Regions from separate parts of the Lentibacillus kimchii genome, predicted to be linked through region 1. Evidence: predicted binding sites of a transcription regulator. Region 1 holds the regulator's gene; each other region holds the start of a gene.
What was found. The regulator CtsR, encoded in region 1, represses protease genes until heat stress. The targets are predictions, from matches to a motif close to ATGGTCAATAAAGGTCAAACA.
Positions count from the first base shown of each region.

Region 2: a site for CtsR is predicted at 1,628-1,648, ahead of clpP (ATP-dependent Clp endopeptidase proteolytic subunit ClpP). Genes of this name have one in related genera too.
Region 3: a site for CtsR is predicted at 3,552-3,572, ahead of ACZ444_RS04510 (ATP-dependent Clp protease ATP-binding subunit). Genes of this name have one in related genera too.

Region 1 is NZ_AP043934.1:156,166-168,087, reverse strand. It holds gene ACZ444_RS01175 (ATP-dependent Clp protease ATP-binding subunit) at 1-1,978, opposite strand, end outside; gene ACZ444_RS01170 (protein arginine kinase) at 1,996-3,060, opposite strand; gene ACZ444_RS01165 (UvrB/UvrC motif-containing protein) at 3,057-3,584, opposite strand; gene ACZ444_RS01160 (CtsR family transcriptional regulator) at 3,601-4,068, opposite strand; gene ACZ444_RS01155 (hypothetical protein) at 4,220-4,414, shown strand; gene ACZ444_RS01150 (MgtC/SapB family protein) at 4,661-5,311, opposite strand; rRNA gene rrf (5S ribosomal RNA) at 5,615-5,730, opposite strand; rRNA gene ACZ444_RS01140 (23S ribosomal RNA) at 5,859-8,784, opposite strand; rRNA gene ACZ444_RS01135 (16S ribosomal RNA) at 9,043-10,609, opposite strand; tRNA gene ACZ444_RS01130 (tRNA-Ala) at 10,846-10,921, opposite strand; tRNA gene ACZ444_RS01125 (tRNA-Pro) at 10,925-11,001, opposite strand; tRNA gene ACZ444_RS01120 (tRNA-Arg) at 11,008-11,084, opposite strand; tRNA gene ACZ444_RS01115 (tRNA-Leu) at 11,088-11,177, opposite strand; tRNA gene ACZ444_RS01110 (tRNA-Gly) at 11,201-11,272, opposite strand; tRNA gene ACZ444_RS01105 (tRNA-Leu) at 11,293-11,377, opposite strand; tRNA gene ACZ444_RS01100 (tRNA-Lys) at 11,383-11,458, opposite strand; tRNA gene ACZ444_RS01095 (tRNA-Thr) at 11,601-11,676, opposite strand; tRNA gene ACZ444_RS01090 (tRNA-Val) at 11,678-11,753, opposite strand; rRNA gene rrf (5S ribosomal RNA) at 11,782-11,897, opposite strand.
Region 2 is NZ_AP043934.1:1,004,107-1,016,028, reverse strand. It holds gene ACZ444_RS05505 (IS3 family transposase) at 23-928, opposite strand; gene ACZ444_RS05500 (transposase) at 940-1,251, opposite strand; tRNA gene ACZ444_RS05495 (tRNA-Leu) at 1,314-1,408, shown strand; gene clpP (ATP-dependent Clp endopeptidase proteolytic subunit ClpP) at 1,713-2,306, shown strand; gene ACZ444_RS05485 (HPr family phosphocarrier protein) at 2,408-2,659, opposite strand; gene whiA (DNA-binding protein WhiA) at 2,796-3,749, opposite strand; gene ACZ444_RS05475 (gluconeogenesis factor YvcK family protein) at 3,789-4,751, opposite strand; gene rapZ (RNase adapter RapZ) at 4,765-5,637, opposite strand; gene trxB (thioredoxin-disulfide reductase) at 5,973-6,926, opposite strand; gene ACZ444_RS05460 (tetratricopeptide repeat protein) at 7,042-8,046, opposite strand; gene ACZ444_RS05455 (glycerol-3-phosphate dehydrogenase/oxidase) at 8,261-9,922, opposite strand; gene dhaM (dihydroxyacetone kinase phosphoryl donor subunit DhaM) at 10,108-10,482, opposite strand; gene dhaL (dihydroxyacetone kinase subunit DhaL) at 10,484-11,104, opposite strand; gene dhaK (dihydroxyacetone kinase subunit DhaK) at 11,120-11,922, opposite strand, start outside.
Region 3 is NZ_AP043934.1:814,759-823,787, reverse strand. It holds gene ACZ444_RS04520 (SPFH domain-containing protein) at 1-253, opposite strand, end outside; gene ACZ444_RS04515 (ComEC/Rec2 family competence protein) at 324-1,190, opposite strand; gene ACZ444_RS04510 (ATP-dependent Clp protease ATP-binding subunit) at 1,335-3,467, opposite strand; gene ACZ444_RS04505 (bifunctional diguanylate cyclase/phosphodiesterase) at 3,872-5,593, shown strand; gene pdaA (delta-lactam-biosynthetic de-N-acetylase) at 5,868-6,659, opposite strand; gene ACZ444_RS04495 (Na+/H+ antiporter family protein) at 6,731-8,041, opposite strand; gene ACZ444_RS04490 (YfkD famly protein) at 8,217-9,014, opposite strand.

The DNA.
Region 1 (11,922 bases):
TCATAATAAGAACTGTATTGCGGAAGTCAATAACACGGCCTTTCGCATCCGTCAGGCGGCCGTCTTCCAGCACTTGCAGTAAAATATTAAAGACCTCTGGATGCGCTTTTTCCACCTCATCCAGCAAGACGACCGAATAAGGTTTTGTCCGTACCTTCTCAGTCAATTGGCCGCCTTCCTCATAACCGACATAGCCGGGCGGCGAACCTACCAAGCGCGATGTAGAATGTCTTTCCATGTACTCAGACATATCAAGACGGATCATCGATTCCTCATCAGCAAACATGGCTTCAGCCAGCGCTCTGGCAAGCTCTGTCTTTCCAACACCAGTCGGGCCAAGGAATATGAATGAGCCAATTGGACGCTTCGGATCCTTCAATCCAGCACGAGCTCGGCGAATCGCTTTAGCAACCGCATTAACAGCCTCTTCTTGACCGATAACCCGATTATGCAAGGTATCCTCCAGGTTCAGCAGCCGCTCACTTTCGTCTTTTGTCATCGTTTCAACCGGCACACCCGTCCAAACGGAAACAACTCTTGCAATATCCTCCATCACGACTTCTGTATCTTCCTGCCCCTGTTTCTCCATCCATTCATTTTTGGTCTCATCGACTTCTTCGCGCAGACGCTGCTCAGAATCACGCAATGAAGCAGCCCGTTCAAATTCCTGACCCTGCACAGCAGATTCTTTTTCAGTCCGCACGTCCTCAAGCTTTTGTTCCAGTTCTTTTAAATTGGATGGTACTGTATAGGAACGCAGGCGCACTTTTGAACCTGCTTCATCAATCAGATCGATCGCTTTATCAGGAAGGAAGCGGTCAGTTATATACCGGTCGGATAAATTGGCTGCCGCTTCGATAGCATCATCGGTGATCGTTACACGGTGATGGGCTTCATAGCGGTCACGCAGTCCTTTTAAGATCTGAGTTGTTTCATTCAAGGTTGGCTCATCAACTTGTACGGGCTGGAACCGGCGTTCAAGGGCAGCATCTTTTTCAATATATTTCCGGTACTCATCAAGTGTCGTTGCCCCAATGCATTGCAAATCACCCCGAGAAAGAGCCGGTTTCAAAATATTGGAGGCGTCAATTGCGCCTTCCGCACCACCTGCACCAATCAGTGTATGGAGTTCATCAATAAACAATATGACGTTGCCTGCCTGTCTTATTTCCTCCATCACTTTTTTAAGCCGGTCTTCAAATTCACCGCGGTATTTCGTTCCGGCAACAACGGTCCCCATGTCAAGTGTCATCACACGTTTGCCACGCAATATCTCCGGTACTTCATGATTGACAATTTCTTGGGCAAGTCCTTCTGCTACCGCCGTTTTACCGACACCGGATTCACCGATCAGGACGGGATTATTTTTCGTCCGACGGCTTAAGACCTCAACAACCCGCTGAATTTCCGTGCTGCGGCCGATTACTGGATCGACATCACCGCTTTTGGCACTCTCAGTTAAATCACGTGCCAATGAGTCAAGTGTTGGTGTGCTGGCATTCGATGACTGAGCACCGCGTCCCTGCCGTCCTGCCTGTGACTCATTGCTTCCCAGAAGCTGAAGCACTTGCTGGCGGGACTTATTAAGACTTACGCCCAGATTGTTCAGGACGCGTGCAGCCACACCTTCACCTTCACGAATCAGACCAAGCAAAATATGTTCTGTTCCTACATAAGAGTGACCCAGTTTGCGTGCTTCATCCTGTGACAATTCCACAACCTTTTTAGCACGCGGTGTATAATGAATCGTCTGCATTGGCTGACTGCCTGTGCCGATGAGTTTCTCCACTTCCTCCTGAACCTTCGTTACTTCCACTTCAAGCGACTCAAGGGCCTTAGCCGCGATGCCACTGCCTTCGCGGACGAGTCCCAATAAAATATGTTCTGTGCCGATGTTATTATGTCCAAGTCTGACGGCCTCTTCCTGAGATAAGGCCAGTACCTTTTGTGCACGCTCAGTAAAACGTCCAAACATCATATCATTTTTCCTCCTCGCTACACTTCTAATTGTATGCGTTCCCGAATGAGCGATGCCCGTAACACATCCCGTTCACTCGGCGTCAGATTTTTTTCGGCGTATTGCTGCAGAAATCCGGGCTGTGTCAGAATCATTAATTCATTTAATATCGTACGGGAAACATTTTCAATAATCCCCAAATCAATGCCGAGACGGGTGTCTGATAAACATTGAGCAGCCTCCTTCGACTCAATAATCCGACTGTAGGCTAATATACCATATGAACGATAAATCTGGTCCTCAAGTTGTGTACCTGATTCTTTCATGGTGTAGTGCCGCGCCTTTCGCTCATGTTCGATCAGTTCACTGACAACACTCTGCAAATCTGCGACAATATCTTCTTCTGATTTCCCAAGCGTTATCTGATTGGAGATTTGAAAAATATTGCCAGTCGTTTCACTGCCTTCTCCGTAAATTCCGCGAATGACCAGGCCCAGCTGATTAATAGCCGGCACCATGCGGTTGAGCTGATTCGTCAGCGAGAGAGCAGGCAGATGCATCATAACCGATGCTCGCATCCCGGTCCCAACATTGGTCGGACAGCCTGTTAGATAGCCGTGTTTTTCATCATAAGCATAATCAATCTTTTCCTCAAGCCAATCATCCAGTTCAGACACTTTTGTAAGAACATGATTCAGCTGAAATCCAGGTGAATAAAGTTGTATGCGCAGATGATCTTCTTCATTCACCATAATGGATACCTGCTCATTTTTAGAAATAAGCACAGCCGATGCCTGATTTTGTTTGGCTAAATGCGGACTGATCAGATGCTTTTCAACCAGGACACGTCGTTCGGTCGATGACAAGTCTTCAATAGGCATAAAAGCAAAGTCATGGTAATCCTGAAATGACTGGTTCTCATATTCCCGCTGGATAAAATCACTGATATGCGTCAAATCATCTTCATCGGCCATAATCGGAAATGTATACTGAGCAAAGTTCCGGGCCAGCCTGATTCGTGTACTCAGAATAATATCACTGTCAGGACCATCCTCACGCATCCATGGACTGATTGCCTCATTCATAAACTGCTGCAGTGTCACGCATCATCACCCCGCGTTTGTGCCTCTAATTCCTTAATTTTATCCCGGACTTCAGCCGCTTCCTCAAATGCCTCATTTTGAATTAAGCGCTGCAACTCTTCTTTGTAAGCATCAACTTCTTTTTTAATACGGATTGTCCCGCCAATACGTGCCGGAATTTTTCCGTGATGTGTCGTGTTACCGCCGTGAACCCTGCGGAAAATAGGATCCAGATGCTCCGAAAAAGTTTCATAACATGCTGGACAGCCAAACTTCCCAACTCGTTTAAATTGTGAAAGCTTCATTCCGCATTGTGAGCACTGCGTTTCCTCTGTCTGTGAATCGGATGCCGTTTGGATATTGTCATAAGTGGTGCCGAATAATCCGGATAATAAATGATGCAGTGAATACCCCTCGTCAGGATAGCTCATATAGCCCTTTTCAATGGCACAGATTTCACAGACATAGACATCCGTTTTCTCGCCATTAATAACCTGGCTGAAACGGAGTGTCGCCGGACGATTGTGGCATTCCTGGCACTCCATATGGTGTCCTCCTCACTTATTTGTTTAGATACTTAAGCGTTGCAAGCATTGAGCTCAAAAGGCGTGCACGCACCTCATCCCGCACAGGCAGCTGAAAGGCAATCGTCTCCCGCTTTATAGCACTTAGCATAATGTTGGCCTCGCGCTGTGTTACCAGTTCTTCTTCAAGCAGACGCTCCAAAACATCCACTGCTGCCTGCTGAGAAACAGTCGGGTTAATCATTCCAATAATATCATCGATTAATTCCGCTTTGTCCTGATGCTTAACACGCTTGATCCGAATATAGCCGCCACCGCCACGCTTGCTTTCCACACTATACCCTTTTTCCATCGTAAAACGGGTTTTAATCACATAATTAATTTGTGACGGAACACACTGAAATTCTTCAGCAAGTTCACTCCGTTTAATATCAACCACATCTTTACCTGCCGTCTCCAATATTTGTTTCAAATGCTGTTCGATGATATCCGAAATGTTACGCATTGACCCTTCTCCTCTCATCTTATGACTCATCGTTTACCGGTTTGATAAGATTTGAATTGGTATGATTTTGACTTTGACTAACTTTGACTATACATCCATTATACGATATGTGCACAGAGATGCAAGAGATAGCCTACCCTTATTTTAGACAATGACAACTAAAATGAAACACTGGATAAACGAAGAAGTCAAACAGGCCTTTTTCTATCTCACACTAGTTACGAAAGTGTCTATTGAGAAAGAAACATCAGCCACAGATAGAGGTTTCATACGTATAAAGAATCCTCCCGGGGCATTAATTAAACTGAAGAAGCGGCTGGGACAAAAATACGAACTGCTTGCGTGACTGAACCGCTCCGGAAAATGACATCTTCTCCGCGGGCGGCTCATGACCCTCATCAAGCTGGCGAGCTCCGGGGTCTCACCTATCCTATGCTCCCGCAGGCGTCTCCGTTTTTTCCTCGGCTGAATCGGAGCATTGTTCGACGCTTGAGTTAGTCGTTTTCGTTATGTCCCAGCCTCTTTTAATCATCTCGTATATGATATCATACCGGCTTACAGAGATTAAAATCTGCCGTTCAAATATGAGCGGTCAGCGTCGTTCAGATATACTTTTAACATAGGCAAGTTTCGAAATTTCTTCAAACAAAGCAAGTTGTTCCATATATTGTTTCTCCGATTCGATTTTCACAACAATATGACGGACATCGTCAGAAATCCGCTCTATTTCCACGTGTTTTATCGTAAGTGAGTAGGATTCAAAAATTGAAACAACATGATTAATTTGCAATCCTGGAAGCGCCGCAATTTCAATTAAATAAGAATAGTGCCGCTGAAAGCGTTTTTCAAATTTATTTAGAAATATCAGACTCAATAAAATAATCAGTGTTGTGAACACGGCAGCGAAGTACATACCAGCACCCACAACCAAGCCCAGACCAGCAACTGTCCAAATCGAGGCGGCTGTTGTTAATCCTCTGATCGTCGAGCCATGCACAATAATGGTTCCTGCACCTAAAAATCCAATACCGCTAATAACATAGGAAGGAATACGTGCTGGATCAAACCGTATATTACCGTCAGCACCAATGAATCTGTCAAATCCATATATAGATAAAAGCATCATAAGACACGCACCGACTCCGACCAATATATGTGTCCGGAAACCGGCTGACTGATTTTTTAATTCCCTTTCAAACCCGATTAAACCGGATAAAACTAAGGCACTTAAAAGACGTATCATAAGAGTTGCCAAATCACCTTCAACAAATTCATCCAGAAAGCTTATCATACTCGATCATTCCCTTTACAGAAATTAATAGTATACTGCCATTCACAAAAGCAGATATAAAACTGTGATATACCGCAGTGCTAACAGAATATTAAAAAGGCATAGTTATAAGGGGATATGATTATATTATATGTAACGTCATTTGCATTCATTTCAGCAGTAAGCATGGCTGTAAAATCAGCAGTTCGTGAGATAAAGCTAAATTTAACCTAAAAATAAAAGAGCTGATCCATTAAAGGTCAGCCCTTTTGTATTGCCTGGCAGCATCCTACTCTTGCAGGGGTCAAACCCCAACTACCATCGGCGCTGGAGAGCTTAACTGCTGTGTTCGGCATGGAAACAGGTGTGTCCTCTCCGCTATCGCCACCAGACCTTATGCTATTTTTTATCCTAATGAAGCACAGAAACCATTATAAGCATTTTTAATTCAAAATGCAAGAGGTTTTTTAAAGCTTTGCACCCTGAAAACTAAATAAGAGAACCATCAAGCTGCATCCTGTTAGTTAAGTCCTCGATCGATTAGTATCCGTCAGCTTCACGTGTCGCCACGCTTCCACCCCGGACCTATCAACCTCATCGTCTTTGAGGGATCTTACTCACTGGACGTGATGGGAAGTTTCATCTTGAGGGGGGCTTCATGCTTAGATGCTTTCAGCACTTATCCTGACCACACGTAGCTACCCAGCCGTGCTCCTGGCGGAACAACTGGTGCACCAGCGGTGTGTCCATCCCGGTCCTCTCGTACTAAGGACAGCTCCTCTCAGACTTCCAGCGCCCGCGACGGATAGAGACCGAACTGTCTCACGACGTTCTGAACCCAGCTCGCGTACCGCTTTAATGGGCGAACAGCCCAACCCTTGGGACCGACTACAGCCCCAGGATGCGATGAGCCGACATCGAGGTGCCAAACCTCCCCGTCGATGTGAACTCTTGGGGGAGATAAGCCTGTTATCCCCGGGGTAGCTTTTATCCGTTGAGCGATGGCCCTTCCATGCGGAACCACCGGATCACTAAGCCCGACTTTCGTCCCTGCTCGACATGTAGGTCTCGCAGTCAAGCTCCCTTGTGCCTTTGCACGCTTACGAATGATTTCCAGCCATTCTGAGGGAACCTTTGGGCGCCTCCGTTACCTTTTAGGAGGCGACCGCCCCAGTCAAACTGCCTGCCTGACACTGTCTCCGGACCGGATCACGGTCCAGGGTTAGAATGTTCGTACAGCCAGGGTGGTATCCCACGGGTGCCTCCACGTAAGCTCGCGCTCACGTTTCCACGGCTCCCACCTATCCTGTACAAGCTGTACCAACATTCAATGTCAAGGTGCAGTAAAGCTCCACGGGGTCTTTTCGTCCTGTCGCGGGTAATGCGCATTTTCACGCATCGTATAATTTCACCGGGTCTCTCGTTGAGACAGTGCCCAAGTCGTTGCACCTTTCGTGCGGGTCGGAACTTACCCGACAAGGAATTTCGCTACCTTAGGACCGTTATAGTTACGGCCGCCGTTCACTGGGGCTTCGGTTCGCCGCTTCGCGCCAGAGGCGCTAACGCTTCCCCTTAACCTTCCAGCACCGGGCAGATGTCAGCCCCTATACGTCGCCTTGCGGCTTCGCAGAGACCTGTGTTTTTGGTAAACAGTCGCTTGGGCTTCTTCACTGCGGCTCAGGACTCGGCCCTGAGCACCCCTTCTCCCAAAGTTACGGGGTCATTTTGCCGAGTTCCTTAACGAGAGTTCTCCCGCTCACCTTAGGATACTCTCCCTGCCTACCTGTGTCGGTTTGCGGTACGGGCACCTGTGAACTCACTAGAGGTTTTTCTTGGCAGTGTGAAGTCAGGAACTTCGGTACTCAATTTCCCTCCCCGTCACAGCCTGGAACCATTGGCCGGATTTGCCTGACCAATTTCCTCACTGCTTGGACGCACATTTCCGACAGTGCGCATTCCTTATCCTTCTGCGTTTCCCCATCATTCAAATGCTCACGAGGTGGTACAGGAATGTCGGCCTGTTACCCATCGCCTACGCCTTTCGGCCTCGGCTTAGGTCCCGACTAACCCTGAGCGGACGAGCCTTCCTCAGGAAACCTTAGGCATTCGGTGAAAGAGATTCTCACTCTTTTTTCGTTACTCATACCGGCATTCTCACTTCCAAACGCTCCACCAGTCCTCACGGTCTGACTTCGCAGCATTTGGAACGCTCTCCTACCATTGTTCCGAAGAACAATCCGCAGCTTCGGTGATACGTTTAGCCCCGGTACATTTTCGGCGCAGAGTCACTCGACCAGTGAGCTATTACGCACTCTTTAAATGGTGGCTGCTTCTAAGCCAACATACTGGTTGTCTGAGCAACGCCACATCCTTTTCCACTTAACGTATACTTAGGGACCTTAGCTGGCGGTCTGGGCTGTTTCCCTCTCGACCATGAACCTTATCACCCACAGTCTGACTCCCAAGGCTATGTAGCCGGCATTCGGAGTTTGACTGAATTCGGTAACCCGGTGAGGGCCCCTCGTTCAATCAGTGCTCTACCTCCGGTACACGCTCCTTGAGGCTAGCCCGAAAGCTATTTCGGAGAGAACCAGCTATATCCGTGTTCGATTGGCATTTCACCCCTACCCACGCCTCATCCCCGCATTTTTCAGCATACGTGGGTTCGGGCCTCCAGTCAGTGTTACCTGACCTTCACCCTGGGCATGGGTAGATCACACGGTTTCGGGTCTGCGACCGTATACTCAAATCGCCCTGTTCAGACTCGCTTTCGCTCAGGCTCCGTGTCTTCCACTTAACCTTGCATACGATCGCAACTCGCCGGTCCATTCTGCAAAAGGTACGCCGTCACCCATTAACGGGCTCCGACTACTTGTAGGCACACGGTTTCAGGTTCTCTTTCACTCCCCTTCCGGGGTGCTTTTCACCTTTCCCTCACGGTACTGGTTCACTATCGGTCACCAGGTTGTATTTAGCCTTGGGAGATGGTCCTCCCGTATTCCGACGGAATGTCACGTGTTCCGCCGTACTCAGGATCCACGCCGGAGGAAATCGCTTTTCGGCTACAGGGCTCTTACCCTCTTTGGCTGATCATTCCAAATCAATTCGCCTAAGCCATTTCTTGATAACTCCGATGGCGTGTCCTTACAACCCCGGAAAGCAAGCTTTCCGGTTTGGGCTGCTTCCGTTTCGCTCGCCGCTACTCAGGAAATCGCGTTTGCTTTCTTTTCCTCCGGGTACTGAGATGTTTCAGTTCCCCGGGTATGCCACCTGCGCCCTATGAATTCAGACACAGGCACTGTCCCATTACGGACAGTGGGTTGCCCCATTCGGAAATCCCCGGATCACAGTCTGCTTACGACTCCCCGAGGCATATCGGTGTTAGTCCCGTCCTTCTTCGGCTCCTGGTGCCAAGGCATTCACCGTGCGCCCTTGATCACTTAACTTAATAAAACATTCGTTTAAACGAACGTCTGGATGTCGTCTTGAATGGTTTGCTCTTATTTAGTTTTCAAGGTGCAAATGTGCATCTCTGCACAAGGCTTCTATCTGCAAGCATCACAGTATGTGATAACTTAGACAGATGAGGGTTTGCTCCCTCAAAACTGAACCAAACAACCAGAGTAGCTGAAAACAGATATCGGTCCGGCCGATACTGCCGCGCTAAGCGACAAGCACCGTCTTCCGTATAATATCTTCCTTAGAAAGGAGGTGATCCAGCCGCACCTTCCGATACGGCTACCTTGTTACGACTTCACCCCAATCGTTGGCCCCACCTTCGGCGGCTGGCTCCAAAAAGGTTGCCTCACCGACTTCGGGTGTTGCCAACTCTCGTGGTGTGACGGGCGGTGTGTACAAGGCCCGGGAACGTATTCACCGCGGCATTCTGATCCGCGATTACTAGCGATTCCGGCTTCATACAGGCGAGTTGCAGCCTGCAATCCGAACTGGGAATGGTTTTATGGGATTTGCTTCACCTCACGGCTTCGCGTCCCTTTGTACCATCCATTGTAGCACGTGTGTAGCCCAGGTCATAAGGGGCATGATGATTTGACGTCATCCCCGCCTTCCTCCGGTTTGTCACCGGCAGTCACCTTAGAGTGCCCAACTTAATGCTGGCAACTAAGCTTAAGGGTTGCGCTCGTTACGGGACTTAACCCAACATCTCACGACACGAGCTGACGACAACCATGCACCACCTGTCACTCTGTCCCCGAAGGGAACACGGTATCTCTACCGCCATCAGAGGATGTCAAGACCTGGTAAGGTTCTCCGCGTTGCTTCGAATTAAACCACATGCTCCACCGCTTGTGCGGGCCCCCGTCAATTCTTTTGAGTTTCAGCCTTGCGGCCGTAATCCCCAGGCGGAGTGCTTAATGCGTTAACTTCAGCACTAAGGGGCGGAAACCCCCTAACACCTAGCACTCAACGTTTACGGCGTGGACTACCAGGGTATCTAATCCTGTTCGCTATCCACGCTTTCGCGCCTCAGCGTCAGTTACAGCCCAGAGAGTCGCCTTCGCCACTGGTGTTCCTCCACATCTCTACGCATTTCACCGCTACACGTGGAATTCCACTCTCCTCTTCTGTACTCAAGTCCTCCAGTTTCCAATGACCTGCCGCGGTTAAGCCGCGGGCTTTCACATCAGACTTAAAAGACCGCCTGCGCGCCCTTTACGCCCAATAATTCCGGACAACGCTTGCCCCCTACGTATTACCGCGGCTGCTGGCACGTAGTTAGCCGGGGCTTTCTGGTCAGGTACCGTCAAAATACTGCCCTGTTTGAACAGTATCTGTTCTTCCCTGACAACAGAGTTTTACGATCCAAGGACCTTCTTCACTCACGCGGCGTTGCACCGTCAGACTTTCGTCCATTGCGGATGATTCCCTACTGCTGCCTCCCGTAGGAGTCTGGACCGTGTCTCAGTTCCAGTGTGGCCGATCACCCTCTCAGGTCGGCTACGCATCGTGGCCTTGGTAGGCTTTGATCCCACCAACTAACTAATGCGCCGCGGGCCCATCTGTAAGTGGCAGCTTAAAGCCGCCTTTCAATCCCTCACCATGCGGTGAGAGGTGTTATCCGGTTTTAGCTCGCGTTTCCACGAGTTATCCCGGTCTTACAGGCAGGTTGCCCACGTGATACTCACCCGTCCGCCGCTCGTTCCACAGGCATCACCCCCGAAGGGGATCTGCTTGCTTCCCGCGCTCGACTTGCATGTATTAGGCACGCCGCCAGCGTTCGTCCTGAGCCAAGATCAAACTCTCCAATAAATAAGAGAGATGCAAACGACTGACACCGATCAATCGTTTTATCTCAGCGTTCATAATGTCTCAAAAAGCTTCATCCAATCATATGAACACATATGACCGGGAGCCTCTTACCTGACATCTGTTTCAGGCTGGTTGTTTTGTTCAGTTTTCAAGGAGCAAATCGGATGCCGCCTCTCAAAAGCGACTTAATTAATATAACATCCTTTAACTCTTACGTCAATAGATAATTTTAATTATGGTGGAGCCTAGCGGGATCGAACCGCTGACCTCCTGTGTGCAAAACAGGTGCTCTCCCAGCTGAGCTAAGGCCCCGAATGGTCGGGAAGACAGGATTTGAACCTGCGGCCACATGGTCCCAAACCACGTGCTCTACCAAGCTGAGCTACTTCCCGTAAATATGGTGCGCCCGAGAGGATTCGAACCTCTAACCTTCTGATTCGTAGTCAGACGCTCTGTCCAATTGCGCTACGGGCGCTACTGGTGCCGAGGGCCGGACTCGAACCGGCACGGTAGGAAACCTACCGCAGGATTTTAAGTCCTGTGCGTCTGCCAATTCCGCCACCCCGGCTTTGGATGGATTTAGCAATAAAGAGCGGAAGACGGGATTCGAACCCGCGACCCCCACCTTGGCAAGGTGGTGTTCTACCACTGAACTACTTCCGCGAATAACAATAAATCCTATGTGGTGCGGGCGGAGGGACTTGAACCCTCACGTCGTAAGACACTAGATCCTAAATCTAGCGCGTCTGCCGATTCCGCCACACCCGCAAATCTGGTGAGCCATGCAGGAATCGAACCTGCGACCCTCTGATTAAAAGTCAGATGCTCTACCGACTGAGCTAATGGCTCGCATTTAGTTATTACTGTTAAACTTTACATATTGCTCTGCAAGTATACTAAACGTTTTAAATGCAGCGCCCGATCAGCTAATCACTAATAACAATTAGTTAATATAAGTGATTGAGAACTAAAATTATTATCTTTTAAGAACTGGTGCCGGCCAGAGGAATTGAACCCCCAACCTACTGATTACAAGTCAGTTGCTCTGCCAATTGAGCTAGACCGGCATGGTGGAGGATACTGGGCTCGAACCAGTGACATCTTGCTTGTAAGGCAAGCGCTCTCCCAGCTGAGCTAATCCTCCCATGATTATATAATATTTATTAAATATTGCCTGGCAGCGTCCTACTCTTGCAGGGGTCAAACCCCAACTACCATCGGCGCTGGAGAGCTTAACTGCTGTGTTCGGCATGGAAACAGGTGTGTCCTCTCCGCTATCGCCACCAGACCTTATGCTGTTTTTTATTCTAATG
Region 2 (11,922 bases), 850 kb from region 1:
GACGAAAAATCAAGAAAAAATGTTATAGGGTCACCGTTTTCGTCGTTACGCCTGCCTGCATATGCTTACGAAAAAATTCAGCCGGAGGACGATAACCGAGGCTCCCATGAAGACGGACGTTATTATAATTATAAAAGAACTCAGAAACCCTTTCATACGCCGTTTTATAGCTCTCAAAGAGCTCTCGCGAGAGGCAATCGTCCTCCAGGACGCGGTGAAAGGATTCAATATGAGCATTTTTATTGGGCGTTTTGGGCGGAATCCGTTCATGTTCACAGCCCAGGGTTTCGCAAGCTGCCTCAAATGCCTTTGCGACATATTGTGGGCCGTTGTCACTGCGAATAATGGGCTGCGTATCTGCTTCCAACAGATCCCTTTGCCAAAGCGCGTTTTTCAAGGTTCTTACGGCGTCTGTCGCTCGACAGCTCCGCCCCATATGATAGGCAATAATCGAACGATCATAGACATCAAGAAACTCAAGGATAAAAAAGAAACGGTCTTCACCATCGACATAACCATATTTGATATCCGTTTCCCAAAGCTGATTGGATCCTGTGATGATGCGATTTCTAGCAATTCGCCTGGGATAATGGATTTGTTTACGATGCTGGCGGCGTAAAATGCCCAGTTCCTGACACAGCCGATAGATTTTCTTTTTATTAACCACCAATCCGTATTCCCGCCGCAAGGCCGCTGTGAGTTTATGATAGCCATAGTTGTAGCCTGATCCGCTGATCAGCTCCATCAGCCACTCCTGGATTTGCTCATCAGAAATACGTACATGATGGTCATTATAAGAATAGCCTGGCGCCGGACGTCCCTCACTTACTTGTTTTTCTTTCACGGCATAGCGTGTTTGATAATAGTAACTGGAACGGGCCACACCGGCAATTCGTAATACCTTCGCGACGGGATAGCCACGCCCAATCCATTGCTGGGCTACTTCAATTTTTTCAGCAAGTGAGGGTTTTTCTTTTTTACAAGATCCCGCAGGATCGCAATTTCAAGATCCTTATCACCAAGCAGCTGTTTGAGATGATCGTTTTCTTTGGTTAATTCACCAACTTCCTGATTACTGGCTGCGTCAGCATCAACGCCGGCAAAGCCTCCATCATGGTATTGTTTTTGCCAACGGTGAAGCATGTTAGGTGTGATCTCGTATCGTCTGGCCACAGCTGCTTTATTGCCGACTTCCTCGGCTTCTTGAATAACCTGGACTTTAAATTCATTGGAATAATGTTGGCGTTCCATAACAAGATCCCCTTTCAACTTTAGTGTAACGCTTGTTACCTTAAGTGTCCAAAGTCACTTGGGGGCTTGTATGATTTGACACCCGCTAAAATACGTTAAAATGCTACTTATTGGTTTCCGGTACCAGGAGTCGGAGGTTCAAGTCCTCCCGGGCGCATCCATCTTTAAGTCAGAGATACTGTGAGTGTCTCTGACTTTTTTCTATTCTGCAGAAACCTGAAGATTATCACCCTTCTTGTATAAACATTTTAATAATATTTTTGCTTAATGGGTTTTATTGGGTACCTTTTAAGGGTATTATGAAATAAGATGCATTTGACTTATCCTGAGTTTATCTTTATAGACTTTTAAAATGTCAATTTTAGTGTGACCTTTTCGTTTGACCTTTTTTGACCTATTAGTTATGATAAAGATATCCACTGCATGGATGGGTTTTGAAAATGAACAAGGAGGCTAATGAAATGAATTTAATACCAACAGTTATTGAACAGACAAATAGCGGGGAACGCGCCTATGATATTTATTCGCGCCTGTTAAAAGATCGTATCATTATGCTTGGAAGCGAGATTAATGACGACGTTGCCAACTCTATTGTGGCGCAGCTGCTGTTTTTGGAGGCAGAAGACCCGGACAAGGATATTTCCCTGTACATTAACTCACCAGGCGGCTCAATCACCGCAGGCATGGCCATTTACGATACCATGCAGTTCATCAAATCAGATGTTTCAACCATTTGCACAGGTATGGCAGCATCCATGGGTTCTTTCTTGCTGACAGCCGGCGAAAAAGGCAAACGATTTGCACTGCCTAACAGTGAAGTTATGATTCACCAGCCATTAGGCGGCACACAAGGCCAGGCAACGGATATTGACATTCATGCACGCCGTATCATTCAAATACGTGAGAAAATGAACAAAATCCTGTCTGAACGGACAGGTCAGCCTTTGGAAGTCATTCAGCGTGATACAGACCGGGATAACTTCAAGTCTGCCCAGGAATCTGTTGAATACGGTCTGATTGACAAAGTTCTCGAAAGAAATACCGAGCGTGAATAAGAGCTGACATCTGATCGAAAAAAGCTGCACCGACTATGGTGCAGCTTTTTTATGATCAGATGATTGTGATCTTGAGAATAAGTGATTTGCGGATAAACATCCTACGTATCTGAAACGAATTCTGTCAATTCATTAAGAGCTTCCTTTTCGTCATCGCCCTCCGCTATCAACCTAACCATTTCACCCGACGTTATCGCCAGGCTCATCAATCCCATGATGCTTTTGGCATTAACCCGCCTTTTGTCTTTTTCAAGAAACAAATGCGCCGTAAACCGGTTTGCTTCCTGAACAAATTGCGAGGCCGCCCGTGACTGCAGCCCTGTTTCAAGTTCAACTTTCACGGATTTCTCCACTCTGTGTCACCCTCCTAATGAAATCGTTTGCAATACGTTATAAAAAAAAGACAGCACGTTAACTGTATGACTGCCATATTGTTAATTTGCTGTTTAGTGATCATAGTGTATCACATATTTAGACAATAATGAACTATCAATTATTCATTGACTTGGCGTCATCTTCCCGGAGTCTTTCAGCAAATTCGTCAATTTTCTTCAATCGATGGTTAACACCAGATTTAGAAATTTTACCACTTGTTACAAGTTCACCTAGTTCTTTCAGTGAAATTTCCTGATGCTGGACCCGTAATTGAGCTATTTCCTGTAATTTTTCCGGAAGAGCTTCCAAGCCGACTGTGTCCGCAATAAAATTAATATTTTCAATCTGACGAAAAGCAGCCCCAATCGTTTTGTTTAAATTTGCTGTTTCACAATTAACCAAACGATTGACTGAATTACGCATGTCCCGGACAATCCGCACATCTTCAAATTTGAACAGAGCATTATGGGCCCCAATTATGTTAAGAAAATCCGTTATTTTTTCGGCTTCTTTCAAATATGTTATATAGCCGCTTTTGCGTTCCAATTTCCGTGCCTTTAAGTCAAAGTCGTTTAGCATCTGACACAACGAATCATTATGCTCCTCGTAGACATTGGAAATTTCCAGATGATACGACGATGTTTCTGGATTGTTAATCGAACCGCCCGCTAGAAAGGCCCCCCGTAAATAGGAGCGTTTGGAGCAATCCTTTTCCCAGTAGACATCCGGTATTGTTTTATGAAACGTATACGAATCACTAACGATCCCTAAATCCGCCAGCAGGTTTTGAGCACTGTTCTTCAATCGGACAATATAAATGTGATTTTTTTTCAATTTCATTTTCTTGCGTACAAGCAATTCTGCTGAAATGTCATATAACGACTTCATCAATGTGAACATGCGCCGTGCAATAGCCGCATTTTCTGTTTGGACATCCAATGTGTGAACATTTCCGGCCATGGATATAACACCATTCATCCGGATTAGAGCAGCCAGTTCAGCATATTGGCCGCAAGCATCCAACTCGATGCCTGTCAGTTCTTTCTTGATCTCTGCTGCAAATGACATTCTCCTCACCTCCCGGCTCAGCCATTCACATCACCCTATTCATTCATCACGGATCATTGAATAAAGTAATTTGGCTATTTTATGTGTATCATGACGTAAGGCAGTCTTAGACGGATCAATGATATCATTTTCGATAACCTGAAGCCCCATCGCAAGCAGTCGGTCTATATCATAAATAACCGGGGTCGCATTTTCCTCGGCATAAATCTCACGTACCTGTTGTCGAATAGGTTCGTTATGAACAACAACCGAATCAATGCAATCATCACCAATGTGGCGATGAATGGCCTGCACATGATCTGCGGCGGTATAGCCGTCAGTCTCGCCCTCCTGTGTCATAACATTACAGACATAGACAACCCTTGCGCTCGTCTGACCAAGCGCTTTATCAATTTGCGGTATAATCAAATTCGGCATAATACTTGTGTATAGGCTCCCGGGAGATACGACAACCAAATCTGCATCCCTAATGGCCTGTACGGCATCAGGCAATGGATGAACCGGCTGCGGGCTTAGATAAACCTGCTCAATTTGTTTATGAGCGAGCGGTATCTGCGACTCTCCGGATACAACTGATCCATCGGTCATGCGTGCGTGGAGCGACATGTTGTCATTTGATATAGGAAGAATTCGCCCCTTAACATTGAGTACACGTGATATCTCCTGAATGCCCATTAAAAAATTCCCTGTCACTGACGTCATAGCTGCCAGCAGCAAGTTGCCCATTGAATGACCAGTCAGATCCTTGCCAGCTTGAAACCGATGCTGGAACAAATCTAAGAGCATTGGCTCGGCATCAGATAATGCAGCAATAACATTTCGTATATCACCAGGAGCCGGCATGCCCATTTCATCACGCAGACGGCCTGTACTGCCACCATCATCAGCAACTGTTACGAGAGCTGTCAGATCGACGGGTAAATCTTTCAGTCCACGCAAAAGGACCGGCATCCCCGTTCCGCCGCCAATAACAACGACGCTCAGATTTTTTTCGCTTTTCATGTTAATAACCCTTTCATTTATCGATATCGCGATGGCTGACATGCGTCATGTATTGTTCTGAAAGCTGTTCAGCAAAGTATTCTGCAATGGCTACAGAACGATGGCGTCCACCTGTACAACCGATACCGATGACAAGCTGTGATTTTCCTTCTTTTTTATACTGAGGCAGCATGAACTGCAGTAAATCCAGTACTTTTGTATCAAATTTCTGGGTATCAGACCACTTAAAAACATAGGAAGCAACATCAGAATGAAGCCCTGTCAGCGGCTTGATTTGCGGTACATAATGCGGATTGGGCAAAAAACGCACATCGAACAATAAATCCGCATCAATCGGGATGCCATATTTATACCCAAATGAGACCATTTGTACCGAGAAGATATCCTTTTGATCGCCTGTATAAGCTTTTAAAATCTGATTTCTTAATTCTCTGGGGGTCAGGTTACTGGTATCAATGATACGCTGTGCCCTCCCCCTTAATTCATCGAGCATTTTCCGTTCCTGTTGAATACCGTTCAATGGCAGACCTTCTGCAGCCAAAGGATGGCTGCGCCGAGTCTCTTTATAGCGATTGACTAAAGCATTATCTTGTGCATTCAAGAAAAGAATTCGATCATCCAGCCATTCTTCTTCACCTAATCTGTCCAGCACCTCAAACAGCGAATCAAAAAATTCACGAGAACGCAAGTCCATGACCAGTGCCACATTTTGAATATTATTACGCGAGTCCTTCATCAGATCCAAAAATTTCGGCAGCAATGCTGGCGGCAGATTATCCACACAGTAATAACCCATATCTTCAAAACTCTGGACAGCAACCGTTTTCCCCGCTCCAGACATGCCGGTTATCACAACTAATTTTGTTTGCGGTTTATTATTTGCCATACACAATTCTCCTCTTCAGGGAATGAACAAACAACAGCCCTGCACCCTTTGATTTCACAAACAGAAACGTGCTGCCTCTCGAAATGTCTGATACAAAAAGCTATTAGCTATATTATACACTGAAACCGCTCCGGCCAACAACCTTCTGGAATGCGGGCAGACACATACCCGCCTCACTGAATTAAAAAAAGCAGGTGACATCATATCACCTGCAAGTCATTTATCATTATAAGGGGGTCAATAATGTTATTGTATCAAATTGATGTTTCGTGCGGGTTACAGTAACATTAAAATATCATGACGCATCTGACTTTCACTTGAAACAGATGCAGAGCTTACGATTGTGCCGCTTTCAGCTCTTCTTTTAAATCTTCAATATATTTCTGTGCTTCCTCAGCAGCAATGCTTCCATCACCAGTTGCTGTCACGATTTGCCGCAATGATTTCTCACGGATGTCACCTGCTGCAAATATACCTGGAATGGCCGTCTGCATTTCTTCATTTGTTTGAATATAACCTTCTTCGCCTGTAATGCCAAGTGATAAAAACGGCTCATTAATAGGCAGCAAGCCTATATAAATGAAAACACCATCTATCGGATAGTCATATTCTTCGCCCGTCTTATTGTCATGCAGAAGAACTGAACTGACCTTGCCATCTGGTCCATTAATTGTTTTAGCCTCTGTATTCCAGATGAAGTCAATCTTGTCATTGTCAAACGCACGGTCCTGCAGAATTTTCTGCGCACGCAGTTCATCACGCCGATGAACAATGGTTACTTTGTCAGCAAAACGTGTCAAGTACATGCCTTCCTCAACGGCAGAGTCACCGCCGCCAACAACGACGAGATTCTTCCCTTTAAAGAACGCACCATCACAGACAGCACAATAGGAAACACCTTTTCCGCCCAATTCTTCTTCCCCTGGTACTCCAAGTTTTTTGTACTCGGCACCAGAAGCAATAATCAGAGTGCGTGTGTTGTACTGTTTTTTTCCGGCGAAGATCGTTTTATACATGCCATGATCCTCGACACTTTTAATATCACCGTAAGCATACTCAGCACCGAACTTTTTAGCATGTTCATACAATTCATTAGATAAATCCGGGCCTGAAATATAGGAGTAGCCAGGATAATTCTCAACATCTTCTGTATTAGCTACTTGGCCACCTGGAATGCCGCGTTCGAGCATCAGTGTATCAAGATCAGCCCGGGATGCATAGACCGCCGCGGTCATGCCAGCAGGGCCTGCACCAGCAATTATTACATCATACATACGTTCTTCGGACATCATATCAGCCCTTTCTCTCACATTTATCCGTTTACCGTCTTCATCATATTAGATAGCGATGATTTCGTCCATTCTTATGCTTATCAGCCAATTTTCATAACAGGGAAGCCATTTTTCAACGATTCCAGGGCGCGGTTTTGTCTGCAAGTGCCGGATGTTTTTGACAGCCCTCTTCCCATAATGACGCAGCTTTCGATGTCTGCCCAATCTGATATGCCGCCAGACTGTACCATTTATAGTAGGCCTGATGAGACTGCACTTGCGGCTTGTTCAGTGTTTGAAAGCGCCCGAAGGCCCATTTATAAACACCCGTCCTTGCAAAGGTAACAGCTATTCGTAATTTTTGCTGTTCATGAATAGGATATACATTCAACAGTGGTGTTATATAGTTGTTATATTCCGCCATCTGCCCTATCTGGTGATAAAATAACGCCAGGTTCGTGTAACTGTTAATTGAATCAGGGTGTTCCAGCAAGAACGCGTGTTCAAGTCTGATCGCCTCTTCTGTGTGACCGTAAAAGAACAAAACGTAAGCATAATCATGTTCAATCATCTCGTGTTCCGGAAACAGTGAAAGCATTTCTTCAAGCAGCGGCAGTGCTTCTTCCCACATCTCGTTTTCCATATGCTGAAAAACAGCTTCCTGATATACAAGCAGTTCTTCCTCTTCCTCGAACTCCCATTCATCACTCTCTGCTTCATCACTATTCACTAAATCCAGCAGATGTTCAGCATCATCGCGGAAATCTCCCTCTGGGGACGCACTAAGATAGTGTTTTGCATATTTTTTTGCGTCATTCAGCAGTCCTAAATGGGCATAATTATTAGCCAGCAAATAATAACAGTCCGTATATGTCTCATTGGTTGTCTGCAGGACCTCGTGCAGCAATTGATTGGCTGCTTGATAGGCACCGGTTTCAGTATAAACAACGGACAACTGGCACTGGTATAGTGGCGTGTCAGGTGAAAATTCAATAGCCTTCCGCAGCCATTTAATGGCCGTGTCGAATTTCTGTTTCTCGAAGGCTTCGACACCTTTTGTGAAATAAAACTTGCCGTTCGGAATAAAGGGGACAATATTCTCCTTATATTCTGTGTTTGATTCACTTGAAGACGCCATAATCTGGGCTCCCCCTTATTGTCGAATTTCTCCGAATAAAGTGTATCACAATTGAAAGAGAAATAACATATGGTTGCCTATTTTAAACGAATTTTAGATGGCAGCTTCTGAACTATGAAAAAAAACTGGGACAAATGTCCTTTTATCAACGTCTAGCTGCTCCGCAAAATGTACCTTAGCGTTGATAATTCAGGTTTTGTCCCAGCCCCTCTAATTAATTAGTTGGATGAACGGCTTCATAAAGAAGTTGATCCAGCTGTTCGATATAGGATTGTTTTTGATTGTCGCTCCATTCCAGAACACGGGCCATATAATTAATAACAGGATCTTTATGCTCTCTGACAAAGTCAATATCAAAAAACAGGGCACCCGTACGGCGTATGAAAAAATCAACGGGTTTATAGACCATTTCCTGATCAATCGCATAAAGCAGCTCCGCAAATACGATCGGCTCAATCCCTTCTTCAGCTGCACGCGAATATTCACGCTGATACAGATTGAAGATTTCATCAATGTTCCCGCCATACTTTTGGATCAGAAAACGCGCTGTTTCGTCTTTAATTCCCAAATCAGCTGCTTCAGTAAGTTTTTGCTCCCTTAACGCTTGAAAGCCTGTTGAACCATTGACATCCCCACCGGAAATAGGTAAATGCACCGTTTTGCATTCCGAATATAAAATATCATAGTCATCTTTGAACTGTTCAGCAATCGTGTCGACCACATTTTCGGCCATTTTGCGGTAACCTGTCAACTTTCCGCCGGCGATGGATACCAGCCCGGAATCTGAGATAAATATTTCATCTTTACGGGAAATTTCATCAGGATCATCCTGGCCTTCCTCAGCAATCAGCGGCCTTAAGCCGGCATAACTCGAGTCAACATCAGCAACCGTCATGCCAAGCGATGGAAACATATAATTGATGGCATCCAATAAATAGTCCCGGTCCGCTTCGGTCATCTGTGGATGAGCAATATCACCATTATGACTGGTATCCGTTGTTCCAACATAGGTTTTCTTATTCCGCGGGATGGCAAAAACCATCCGGCCATCAGGGGCATCAAAGTAAACCGCCTGCTGCAGTGGAAAACGGTCATTTTGAAATACAAGGTGAACCCCTTTTGTCAGCTGCAGCGTTTTGCCCTGTTTGGAACCGTCCATTTCACGAAGATTATCGACCCATGGACCGGCTGCATTGATAATTTTCTTCGCATAAACATGGTGCTTTTGACCTGTGATGCGGTCTTCGATAAGAGCTCCAACCACTTGGCCCTCGTCATAGAGCAGATCCACCACTTTAGCGTAATTAATCGCATGAGCACCTTCTTCAACGGCTTTCTTCGCCACTTCGATCGTCAACCGGGCATCATCTGTTTTATACTCGACGTAATAACCGGCGCCTTTCAGACCTTTCTGTTTGACAAGCGGTTCCTTTTTCAGGGCCTGTGATCGGCTCAGCATCTTCCGTCGTTCGCCCTTTTTGACTTTTGCCAGAAAGTCATAAACGCGCAGACCAATATTCGCCGTTAACGGACCAAACGTCCCGCCTTTGTAAAACGGCAGCATCATCCACTCAGGTGTTGTCACGTGTGGCCCATTTTCATAGACGATCGCCCGCTCCTGACCAACTTCTGCCACCATTTTTATTTCAAATTGCTGTAGATAACGCAAGCCGCCGTGCACTAATTTTGTCGAGCGGCTGGATGTCCCGGCAGCAAAATCCTGCATCTCGACAACAGCTGTATTCATGCCGCGCGTAACGGCATCGAGTGCAATACCTGAACCAGTGATCCCGCCGCCGATAACAAGCACATCCAGCTGCTTCTGCTCCACGTCCTGAATGATAGTTTCCCGCTTACGACTTGAAAATACTGACATGACTTTTATCGCTCCTTATATTAAGAAATGTTTAGTTCATATCCTGTTGGACATATTCCCTAAAAAAAGAAACCGCAAAATAGACGAATGAACCATTCATCAGTTTTCGCGGTTTCTCCTTGGCTCCGGTAAACTTATTAACTTAACTATATTCTACCACACTTCTGACCCCTTTGTATAACGATTCACTTGAATTCTTTCATAACAGCCTCTGCTGCGTCGTCAGCTTCTTTTTCCATCCCGCATTCAACAGCCGCAACATAAGCACCCTCCAGCAAGGGAACGTCCAGAAGTCTCACCTTCTCAGCTGTTGCCATTTCAATCGCCATTTCTGCATTCATTTTAGCACTGCCTATATCATAGAACACTAAAACACCCTGACCCTGATCGGCGCGGCTAATAGCTGTCTGGATCTTGTCAATGCTTGTTCCAATATCATTTTCATCCGTTCCGCCAGCCAGCTCAATCGGAACTTCTTTCATGACCTGGCGAATCATATCATTTATCCCATCAACAACTTTTGGACTGTGCGAAATAAGGACGATACCGACATAGGCCATATTAAGTTCCTCCTTCAATCACTTCTGACAAGGCCTCGAAAATATACAGTGAGGATGCAGATCCCGGATCAATATGACCGATTGACCCGTCCTTAAAATAAGCGGCTCTTCCTTTTGTGGCCATCATGCTTTTCGTTTGCTCCATAGCACTTTTTGCCTCTTCTGCTATCCTGTCTGCCCTGAAGTCTGATTCACAATTAAACAGATCTGCCATTTTCGACCACACATCCACAAGTGTCTTGTCACCTTCTGCTGCTTTTCCCCGCTGTTTAATACCATTTACGGCGTCCTCAATGGCACCCGTAAATGTATCATAATCAACCGGGTCAATTCCTTTTATGGCTGCGGATAATTTCAGGAATGCTGTCCCGAACAACGGACCGGATGCACCGCCTACTTTTGACATCAGTGTTTTAGCTGTATCCTGCAGTACATCAGCACCGCTCGTATACGTCTCTCCTCTGATTTTTTCCGCCGTTTCCTGAAAACCGCGTGACATATTGATACCGTGGTCACCGTCACCGATCGCCTGATCCAAAGCTGTCAGATAATCTTTATTGGCCTGGATTTTTTCATTTGCTTTTACGATCCAATCAACTATATTCTGTACAGTTAGAGCCATCGCTATCACCCCTTTTCAACCGTTAAACGCCAGTGTATTGGCTGGTTCATCGAGCAGCTGTTTCAATTCATCATCCAATTGCAACAGCGTTAAAGAGCAGCCGGTCATTTCCAGCGACGTCATGTATTCACCGACTAGTGTTTTGTACACATTAATCTCATTGTTCGCTAGTATAGCCTGTACTTTATTATTCATAATATACAGTTCCATCTCCGGAGTAGATCCTAAACCATTGACTATAACAGCTGTATCACTCCCGGAAAAATCATAATCAGCCAAGAGCTTATCAGTCAGTTCTTGTGCTATATCATCAGCAGGAGCAATTTCTTTTCGTTCGATGCCTGGTTCACCGTGAATGCCGATACCGATTTCCATCTCATTTTCAGCTAAAGTGAAACTCGGCGTTCCAGCAGCAGGGACTGTACATGGGGTCAGCGCCATTCCCACCGACCGGACGTTTTCGGCTGCCTTATCGGCTGCGGCTTTAACCTCCTCTAGTGAACCGCCTTGCTCAGCTTTTGCCCCAGCCATCTTATGAACCAGTATGGTACCGGCAATACCTCTGCGCGATGCGACATCATCAACAGCAACATCATCATTTACAACCACTTTGGCCACTTTAATGTTCTCAGCCTCAGCCAGTTCAGCTGCCATATCAAAATTCAGCACATCGCCTGTGTAATTTTTGACGACCATAAATACGCCTGCACCACCATCAACAGCTTTAATTGCTTCAAATATCTGGTCAGGCGTCGGGGATGTGAAAACCTCACCCGCCACTGCAGCATCCAGCATTCCTTTACCTACATAACCGGCAT
Region 3 (9,029 bases), 660 kb from region 1:
AAAACGGGATTGTGATGACCATACCTTCGTGGCGAATGCTCCCCATATACTGTCCCAAAAAAATCACAACTGCCGCCTGATTTGGCTGAACAATCGTAATACCGCTTCCCAGAACAATTGCAATGATAAGTGCAATCGCCCCGATTATCCAATGCGCATCCAGGGCACTCATCACCATAACAGCGAGTAAAACCACGATGGCCAGCATTCCGACATAACCATTCATCATCCAGGCTTCTTTTTCACGAATCACATAGACACACCCTTCATCTGTTTCATATTTATATTAATATGATATCACATTAATATAAAATAGCAAAAAATCAGTTAGCTTTTAAATAGTCTGTCGGCATTTTTTCCTGAAAAATCATCACGCTTTCACCATTTGTCCTGATCGTGATATTCCCAAACATAGCTGTCGGATACATGGCTGTATCAACATCCTGTAAATTCGTCATCACGCGGTCGACCGGATGACCATATTTATTCTCCTCACCATATGTCAGAATGGCCATATCGGGACTGACTTCCTGTAAAAATTTCCGTGATGTACTCGTACGGGAACCATGGTGGGCCACTTTGATAATGTCTGAATCAAGATTATAGTTGTTCATCAGGCGTTTTTCCTGATCCTTGCCAACATCCCCCATCAGCAGAAAATCCGTATCTTTAAATGAAAGCTTCAGGACAATAGAAGCTGCATTATTCCTCTGGGGTCCTTCATAGGCATTCAGCACCCGTATTTTCAGATATGGATCCAGTTTTATCAGCTCATTTTTTTCCGCTATAGTGAGCGGTATTTGCTGTTTTAAAATCTGACTGGCATATTTGGCATAGGTTTTTGTCGAATGAATTTTTCCTATATCCATAATCTTTTTTATTTCAAATGTTTTTATAACAGCTGCCATTCCTCCGATATGATCGATATCCGGATGTGTCGCAATCACCAGATCCAATTGACTGACCTGATGCTTTTTTAGAAAGGCGGTTACGTTTTTGCCTGATTTCGGAGGGCCTGCATCGATTAAAATATTTTTTCCCTCTGGCGTTTGGATCAGCATGCTGTCCCCCTGACCAACATCGATGAAATGAACATCCATTTCGTTTGCCTCTTCGGCGTCAGCGCTGGGAACATTTATGGAAGCAGAAACTAAGACTATCAGTATTAATAAACCTATGCAGCGCTGCATACAACCATCCTCTTCACGTGTGAGTGTATCGCGATTATTATGTGATTATAGGGGGTGCTGTATACAAGCCAGACAGCACCAGCAGGGAGTTTGGACATAAAAAAAGACCGCTGAACTATGTCAGCGGCCTTTTAGCAATCTGCATTACTTACTTTGTTCAACAACAATCTGACCGTCATTAATGTGCACATTCACAGCTTCGATCGACTCATCTTCCAGAAGAATATCAGTCAGCTGATCTTCAACTTCGTCCTGGATGACACGGCGCAGTGGACGTGCGCCTAAGCGTTTGTCATAGCCAAGCTGGACAAGTTTTTCTTTTGCAGCATGTGTCACTGAGATCGAGATGTTGTTTTCTTCGATGGTTTCTTCCAGATCACCAAGCATCAAATCAACAATTTGCAGCAAGCTGTCTTCATGAAGTTCATTGAATTGGACAATACTGTCGAAACGGTTCAGGAACTCAGGTTTGAAATAGGCACTCAGGTTCTCAAGTGTTGAGACAGAATCATGTTCGTCATTGTTGAAACCAACATTGATTTGTTTTTCACCCGTTCCAGCATTACTTGTCATGATGATAACTGTTTCTTTAAAGCTGACAGTGCGGCCTTGTGAATCGGTCAGCTGTCCGTCCTCCATAATTTGCAGGAACATGTTCTGCACATCGGGATGTGCTTTTTCGATCTCGTCGAGCAAAAGAATGCTGTATGGATTGTGACGGACTTTCTCTGTCAGCTGGCCGGCTTCGTCATGGCCGACATATCCTGGTGGTGACCCGATGATTTTCGATACGGCATGTTTTTCCATATACTCACTCATATCAAGCCGGATCAGACTATCACGGGTGCCAAACAGTTCTTCTGCCAGAGCTTTGGTCAGTTCCGTTTTACCGACACCAGTCGGACCGACAAACAGGAACGATCCAATCGGACGATATTTGGATTTCAGACCTGCACGGCTGCGGCGGACAGCTTTGGCAACTTTTTGTACAGCTTCGTCCTGACCGATCACCTTACTGTTAAGCTGTTCAGCCAGATTGCGCATCTTTTGCTGTTCCTCTGCCTGCAGTTTAGTAACTGGAATACCTGTTTTTTCTTCTACAATCAGTTCAATATCTGAAACGGCAACATCGACAACCTGATCTTCATTTTTGGCTTTTTCCAGCTGTTTTTCCAGCTGTGTTTCCTGATAGCGCAGCTGAGCCGCTGTTTCATAGTCTTCTTTTTCAGCGGCTGCCTCTTTTTCGCTTGTTACTTCATCTAAGCGGCTTTTAATGGAATCGGAGTCTTTCTCCGCGTTATCAAGATTCAAGCGTGAGCCGACCTCATCCATTAAGTCAATCGCTTTGTCCGGCAGGAAGCGATCCTGAATATAGCGTTTTGACAATGTAACGAACGCACGGACGGCTTCATCAGGATACCGGACTTCGTGAAATTTCTCATAGCGGTCCTTCAGACCCTCAAGAATCTGCACCGCATCTTCCTCCGAAGGCTCTTTCACCATAACGGGCTGAAAGCGGCGTTCAAGTGCTGCATCTTTTTCAATCTGCCGATATTCTTTCAGCGTTGTCGTACCGATTAGTTGCAGTTCACCGTTTGCAAGGGCTGGTTTCAGAATGTTGCCAGCATCCATTTGGGAACCTTCAGCAGATCCGGCACCAACCAGCTGATGAATTTCGTCAACAAACATGATAACTTCAGGACGCTGTTCTAATTCCTGAACAAGCTGTTTCATCCGTTCTTCAAATTGACCGCGCATACTTGTATTAGCAACAAGAGAGGCCACATCTAATAGATAAATCTCTTTATCCATCAGTTTAGCAGGTACTTTACCTTCCGTAATCTGCCGGGCCAGTCCTTCAGCAATCGCTGTCTTGCCAACACCAGCTTCGCCAATCAGAATCGGATTGTTTTTGTTCCGGCGATTAAGGGTTTCAACAACGCGTTTCACTTCATTATCACGTCCGATTACCGGATCAAGTTTGCCGGCACGTGCCTGATCGGTAATGTTTTTACCAAGTTCATCGAGTAAGCCATTGCCCTGGCCGGATCCCTGCTGCGTTTTTGTTCCAGTGAAGCTCTGGCCTTGCTCGCCATTGCCCTGGAAGAAATTATTAGCAAAGTCCCCTTGCTGGCCTTGAGCAAAATCGTCACTCATCATACTTTTTTGTACATCCCGGAAACATTGATTGCATAGCTGCACATTCATACGTTCATTGTTGACTTGCATTTGTACATTGATTGTTGCTGGACGAACACCACAATTTTGACATTGCATGTGTGATTCCTCCCTAATTAATCATAATCTATTCTTAAATTTAACTTTGACTTTGACTATCTTTGACCTTACGATTCTTATTATAACTTGACCTTCTTTGACTTTCAAGAGAAACACCTAATTTTTTCGAGAAAAATGGTGTGAAGCAGATTGATTGCCGTGATTCTATTGAGCTATTCTGCGCTTTTCCCTTGATCCATGAGTACTATTACCGATTATAGTAAGGTTTAAACATCAAAACTAAAATCGTTTTAATTAGATGAGCAGATTTCACTATTAAACGCCATTTGACGTTTCTCGACATTTTCCGTCTGCAGAGTATTCCATTTTCATACAATATATATTACAATTATTGTAAGAAAATCGTTTATACGGATTATGATTGTTTAAGGAAGGGATAAACGTTGAGCAATCTGCAGCACAATGACGAAGCCAAAAAGAATGCTGAATTTGTATCGAGCCATTTAAAAATCGGTATGTGGCAAAAGGATTATACGTGGGATGCATTTGAATATGTGTCAGAAGGCATCAGTGATATACTGGCGCATCCCGTGCAGGAACTCTATGATAATCCCGATTTATGGAAAGACCTGATTCACCCTGCAGACAAGGATAGCGTGCTCCAAACATACGACTCACTGCAAACGGGTGACTCACTGGATCACCATTACCGCATTCTGCGTGGTGACGGTTCGGTACGATGGGTCTTTGATCAAACCATTAAAGCGTTGAATGATGACGGAAGAACTATCTCCCTGTTCGGCACACTGACAGATATAACCCCGGAAGTCGACATGCGGCGTAAGCTGAAGCATCTGTCAAGCTATGACGCTCTGACATCGCTGCCGAATCGGCAAAGTTTATACGATAAACTCGATACATTTTGCAGCCGTCATACAGCCGAGCCGTTTGCCCTGCTTCATATTGATCTGGACAGACTTCAGCTTATCAACGATTCCCTTGGGTACATAACAGGCGATAAACTGCTGCAGGAAACGACGAGAAGACTCTTGTCTGTGCTGCCGGCTGAAGCCTATTTGGCACACGTCAGCAACAATGATTTTATTGTCCTCATGGCGTATGCTTCCAAAACAGACGCAACACAGGCAGCGTCTCGCATCATTAAGACGCTTAAGGAACCATTCCAGATTGAAGAAGACGATCTCAGATTGCATGTCACCGCCAGTATTGGCATCAGTTTTTACCCGTCAGATGGGGAAAAAAAGCTGTTACTGCTGCGGAATGCCCACAATGCCTTGAGCTATGCTAAAGAGCTGGGCAAAAATAATTATCAGCTGTATGAAGCATCGCAGGAATTCTCCTCTTCCGAGAAGCTTATTCTGGAAGAAGAGATGCGCCAGGCGATTGCAAACGAGGATTTTAAGCTTTATTACCAGCCACTGGTAGATGCGTCTACAGGGGCTATCAACGGAGCGGAAGCGCTGCTGCGATGGTACCATGCTGAGCGGGGTTTCGTATCGCCGGGTGAATTTGTGCCATTGGCCGAAGAAAATCATCTTATCCATGAAATCGGCAGCTGGGTGATCCAGACAGTATGCCAGCAACTACGAGCCTGGATGGATCAGGGATTACCCATGTTCCCCGTTGCGATCAACGTATCGCCTATTCAATTCATGAACGAAGAGCTGGTTGCCTTCATCGAAGAACAATTAAACACTTACAACATTCCAGCCAAGTACCTGAAACTGGAAATTACGGAAGGCTCTCTGCTTAGAAACGAAAAAACGGTGCTTGATAAATTGCAAAGACTGAGCAATCTGGGTATCAAGATCGCCATTGATGACTTTGGCACAGGGTTTTCATCGCTGATGCATCTGAAGAAGTTTTCACCTGATATCATTAAAATTGATAAAGGTTTCGTTCAGAGTATTGGAAATGAACAAACCATTGATGCCGCGATTACGTCAACCGTTCTTCATTTGGCCCAAGAACTTAATATGACAGTGATTGCCGAGGGCGTTGAAGAACACGTCCAGCTGGATTTTCTGCGCGACCATCATTGCGAGATCATTCAAGGGTTTTTGTTTTCCAAACCCGTTCCCGTCGAAACATTCGAGCAAATGCTCGCAGATGGCTATTTGAAACCTGCCCCTCCCCAAGCCTGATGCTTGCGTAATAGCTATAGAAACAACAAGGGGCTGGGACAAACGACAAACGAAAGCGAATAACTCAAGCGTCGAACAATGCTCCGGTTCAGCGGAGGAAAAGACGGAGACTCCTGCGGGAGCAAAGGATAGGTGAGACCCCGGAGCGCGCCAGCGTGAGGAGGCTCACCAGCCGCCCGCGGAGAAGATGTCTTTTTCCGGAGCGGTTCAGTTACGCAACTGGTTCGCACGTTTGTCCCAGACCCTTGTTCTCTGCCGTTCAGTTTCACCGCCATTAATAGCCGTAAATCGGCTCTGGCAAGTGGTCTTTGATTACCAGCTGATCAAGACTCTTGAACTGATAACCTTGTTCTTTCAATTCCGTTATCGTTTTGTCCAGAGCTTTGGCATTGTCTGATGACACCGTATGAAGCAGTATAATCGCTCCCGGATGGATCTGCTCCATAATATTATCATACGCATGCTTCCACCCTTTTTGTTTATCCGTTTTCCAGTCAACGAATGCGAGCGACCAAAAAATTTGCGTGTAGCCGAGTTCTTGTGCCCAGCCGAGTGTCTCTTCATTGAACATGCCTCGCGGCGGACGCATATAAGTAATGCTCTTCTGATCTGTTATGTCGGCCACTTCTTCTTCCAGATCCGCCAGTTCTTTCTGCATATTTTCCTTGCTGACGACAGTGAAATCCGGATGATGATAGGAATGGTTACCGATAATGTGACCTTCATCAGCCATACGTTTCACCAGTTCCGGTTTATCCTGGACATAATGACCGGTTACAAAGAAAGCAGCTGGCACCTGATGTTTGCCTAATACATCAAGAATGTCATCAGTATAGCCTTCTTCATAGCCATTATCAAACGTTAAATAGACTGTTTTTTCACCAGAATGATCCGCATAATAAGCACCATAGTCATCGAGCATTTGCTGATACTTGCCGACGTCCGGAATGTTATGATCATCACTCTTTTTAAAGCCCCATCCGTAGCCATCGGCCGCATAAGCTGGCATTGAACAAGCAAGGAAAACCAGGACAGCTGTTACAGCCACCACACCATATTTCTGCATTACTAGGCCACCTTTTCCCCTTAGGATCTCCGCAGCCGGCCTTTTTATGCAGCAGCCGAATCAAACGCGTCTTAAAGAACGATCGCGGCCACCCAGCCAAAGACGATCAAAGGAATATTAAAGTGGATAAACGTCGGCACACATGTATCCCAGATGTGATGGTGCTTACCGTCCGCATTCAGTCCGGAAGTCGGACCAAGCGTACTGTCTGATGCTGGCGAACCCGCATCGCCGAGGGCACCAGCCGTTCCAATCAAGGACGCGGTAGCAAGCGTTGAAAAGCCTGATGCAAGACAGATCGGGACAAACAATGCTGCGATGATCGGGATCGTGGCAAATGAAGAGCCAATACCAATCGTCACAACGAGGCCAACGAGCAAGAGCACCAGCGCAATGAGCGCCTGATTGTCACCGAGAAAACCAGAGGCAGCCTCGACAAGGGCATCAACAGCACCCGTTTTCTGCAGCACTTTCCCAAAACCGGAGGAAACGAGCATGATAAAAGCAATCTGACCCATCATGGCAACACCATCAGCCATCACTTGCTCCCCTTTTCTAAACGGAACAACAACAAGTGCGAACATGAGAACAAGACCGGTCAGCGCACCCGCAATCAAATTCTGCGTGATGATCTGCACAATCAGTGCCCCTGTAATGGCAATCAGGGTCAGACCATGTTTCCGGTTAAATGTCACCTTTTCAGCTGGCGGTGCTGTGAAATTCGCTTCACTTCCACCTGCTCCTGGAACAGCAACACGGTCTTTCCGGTAGGTGACTAAAATGGCAATCAGAAGTCCGACAATCATGCCAAAGCCCGGAATCAGCATGGCTAATGCTGTCTCCCCAATTGTAATCGACACCCCGTTTTCTGCCATCCCGTCCTGAATCGTTTGATGGAAAAGCAGGCCAAAACCGGCCGGGATCATCACATACGGCGCCTTAAGGCCGAATGTCAGGGCCGCTGCCACACCGCGCCGATCCACTTTCATATCATCGAATAATTTTAATAATGGCGGTATAAGAATGGGTACAAATGCGATATGCACGGGTACCAGATTCTGTGAAAGTGACGCCACACCGGCTATAGCAAGCACCATCATCGTTTTTTTACCGGTCAGAGCCTTAATTAAATAGTTAACTAGAATCGTTGTAATGCCCGTGTAGCTGATCGCGACAGCAAAGGCTCCAAGCAAAATATAACTTAACGCTGTCTCTGCCTGACCGCCCATGCCGTTTACCATCATTTCAATGGAATCAACGACTGACAGCCCCGACATAAGACCAGCTGACAGTGCCGCAGCGATAATTGATAGGATCACATTAACTCTGAGCAGACAGAGAACTGTTAATACGAGAACCGATATAATAACAACCCACGCCATATTCGTTTCCCCTCTCTAACTAACTTCCGTTCCTAACTACTTTATCATGATAAAGCATTAAACAAATGAAGTCAATACGTGTGTTACTTGTTTATGAGCTGGGAAGTCCTGTGAAGCGTGATTGTTTTGCTTTGACATGCAAAAGGGCTGGGATTTCTCCCAGCCTCCATTCATTCTATTTAAGCTGAAAAGAAAACGAGACATGGTCCTGTACTGGCAGCCATGCGCCAATACCTTGCTTTGTAACATTCTGCACAACCAGTTTCTTTTTATTTCCTTTTAGCTGAAAATAAACTTCACCGAATGTCACTTGTCCCCGCTCGTTCACAGCTGGGGCATACGTTTTCAGTTTGGCATGTTTTTTCACCGGGACATTGTACGCGTTTGCCTTTTTGGTATTTTGTCCTACGACTGTTGTATACGCAAGCGGTAAATCCATTTTATCTTTTGCCTGCAGCAGGATCATTTTTTTGACATCTTCCGAATTGGCAATTTTAGTCGTTAAAGCGCCTTTAACTTCCTGCTTCTCCTGCTGCTCGTATTGCATCTCCTTGTCAGAGTCACCGCCTATATTGTTCAGCTCATTCGTATTGATGGATTGATATTCCCAATTGGTATTGGTTTCTTCAGACTCGTAATGCAGCGGCCATCTGCCGATATAAACCATCCCCCGATAGCCAAACGAAATCGGAGACGGATCAATCGATGTTTCGTTCAGCATTTTAATCAATTCCGGGTTCTCAATGGGTATATCCAGATCCTCCATCAACGCTTGCGTCAGGTCACTCGGCTCAACGACTTCCTGCTCCTCCGTCGCGTTCGGATAGGTATTTTCCTGGGAAATATCGAAAACGTGATCCGGCACCTCTGCAGCATCCTCACTATCGTCCTCGTTTTCTGCTGCCAGCGTACTGATCGGAAGCATTAAAACAAACATGATCAGAAAAAACACCGTGTAAACCTTTTTCGTCATGGTCCCCATTCCTTT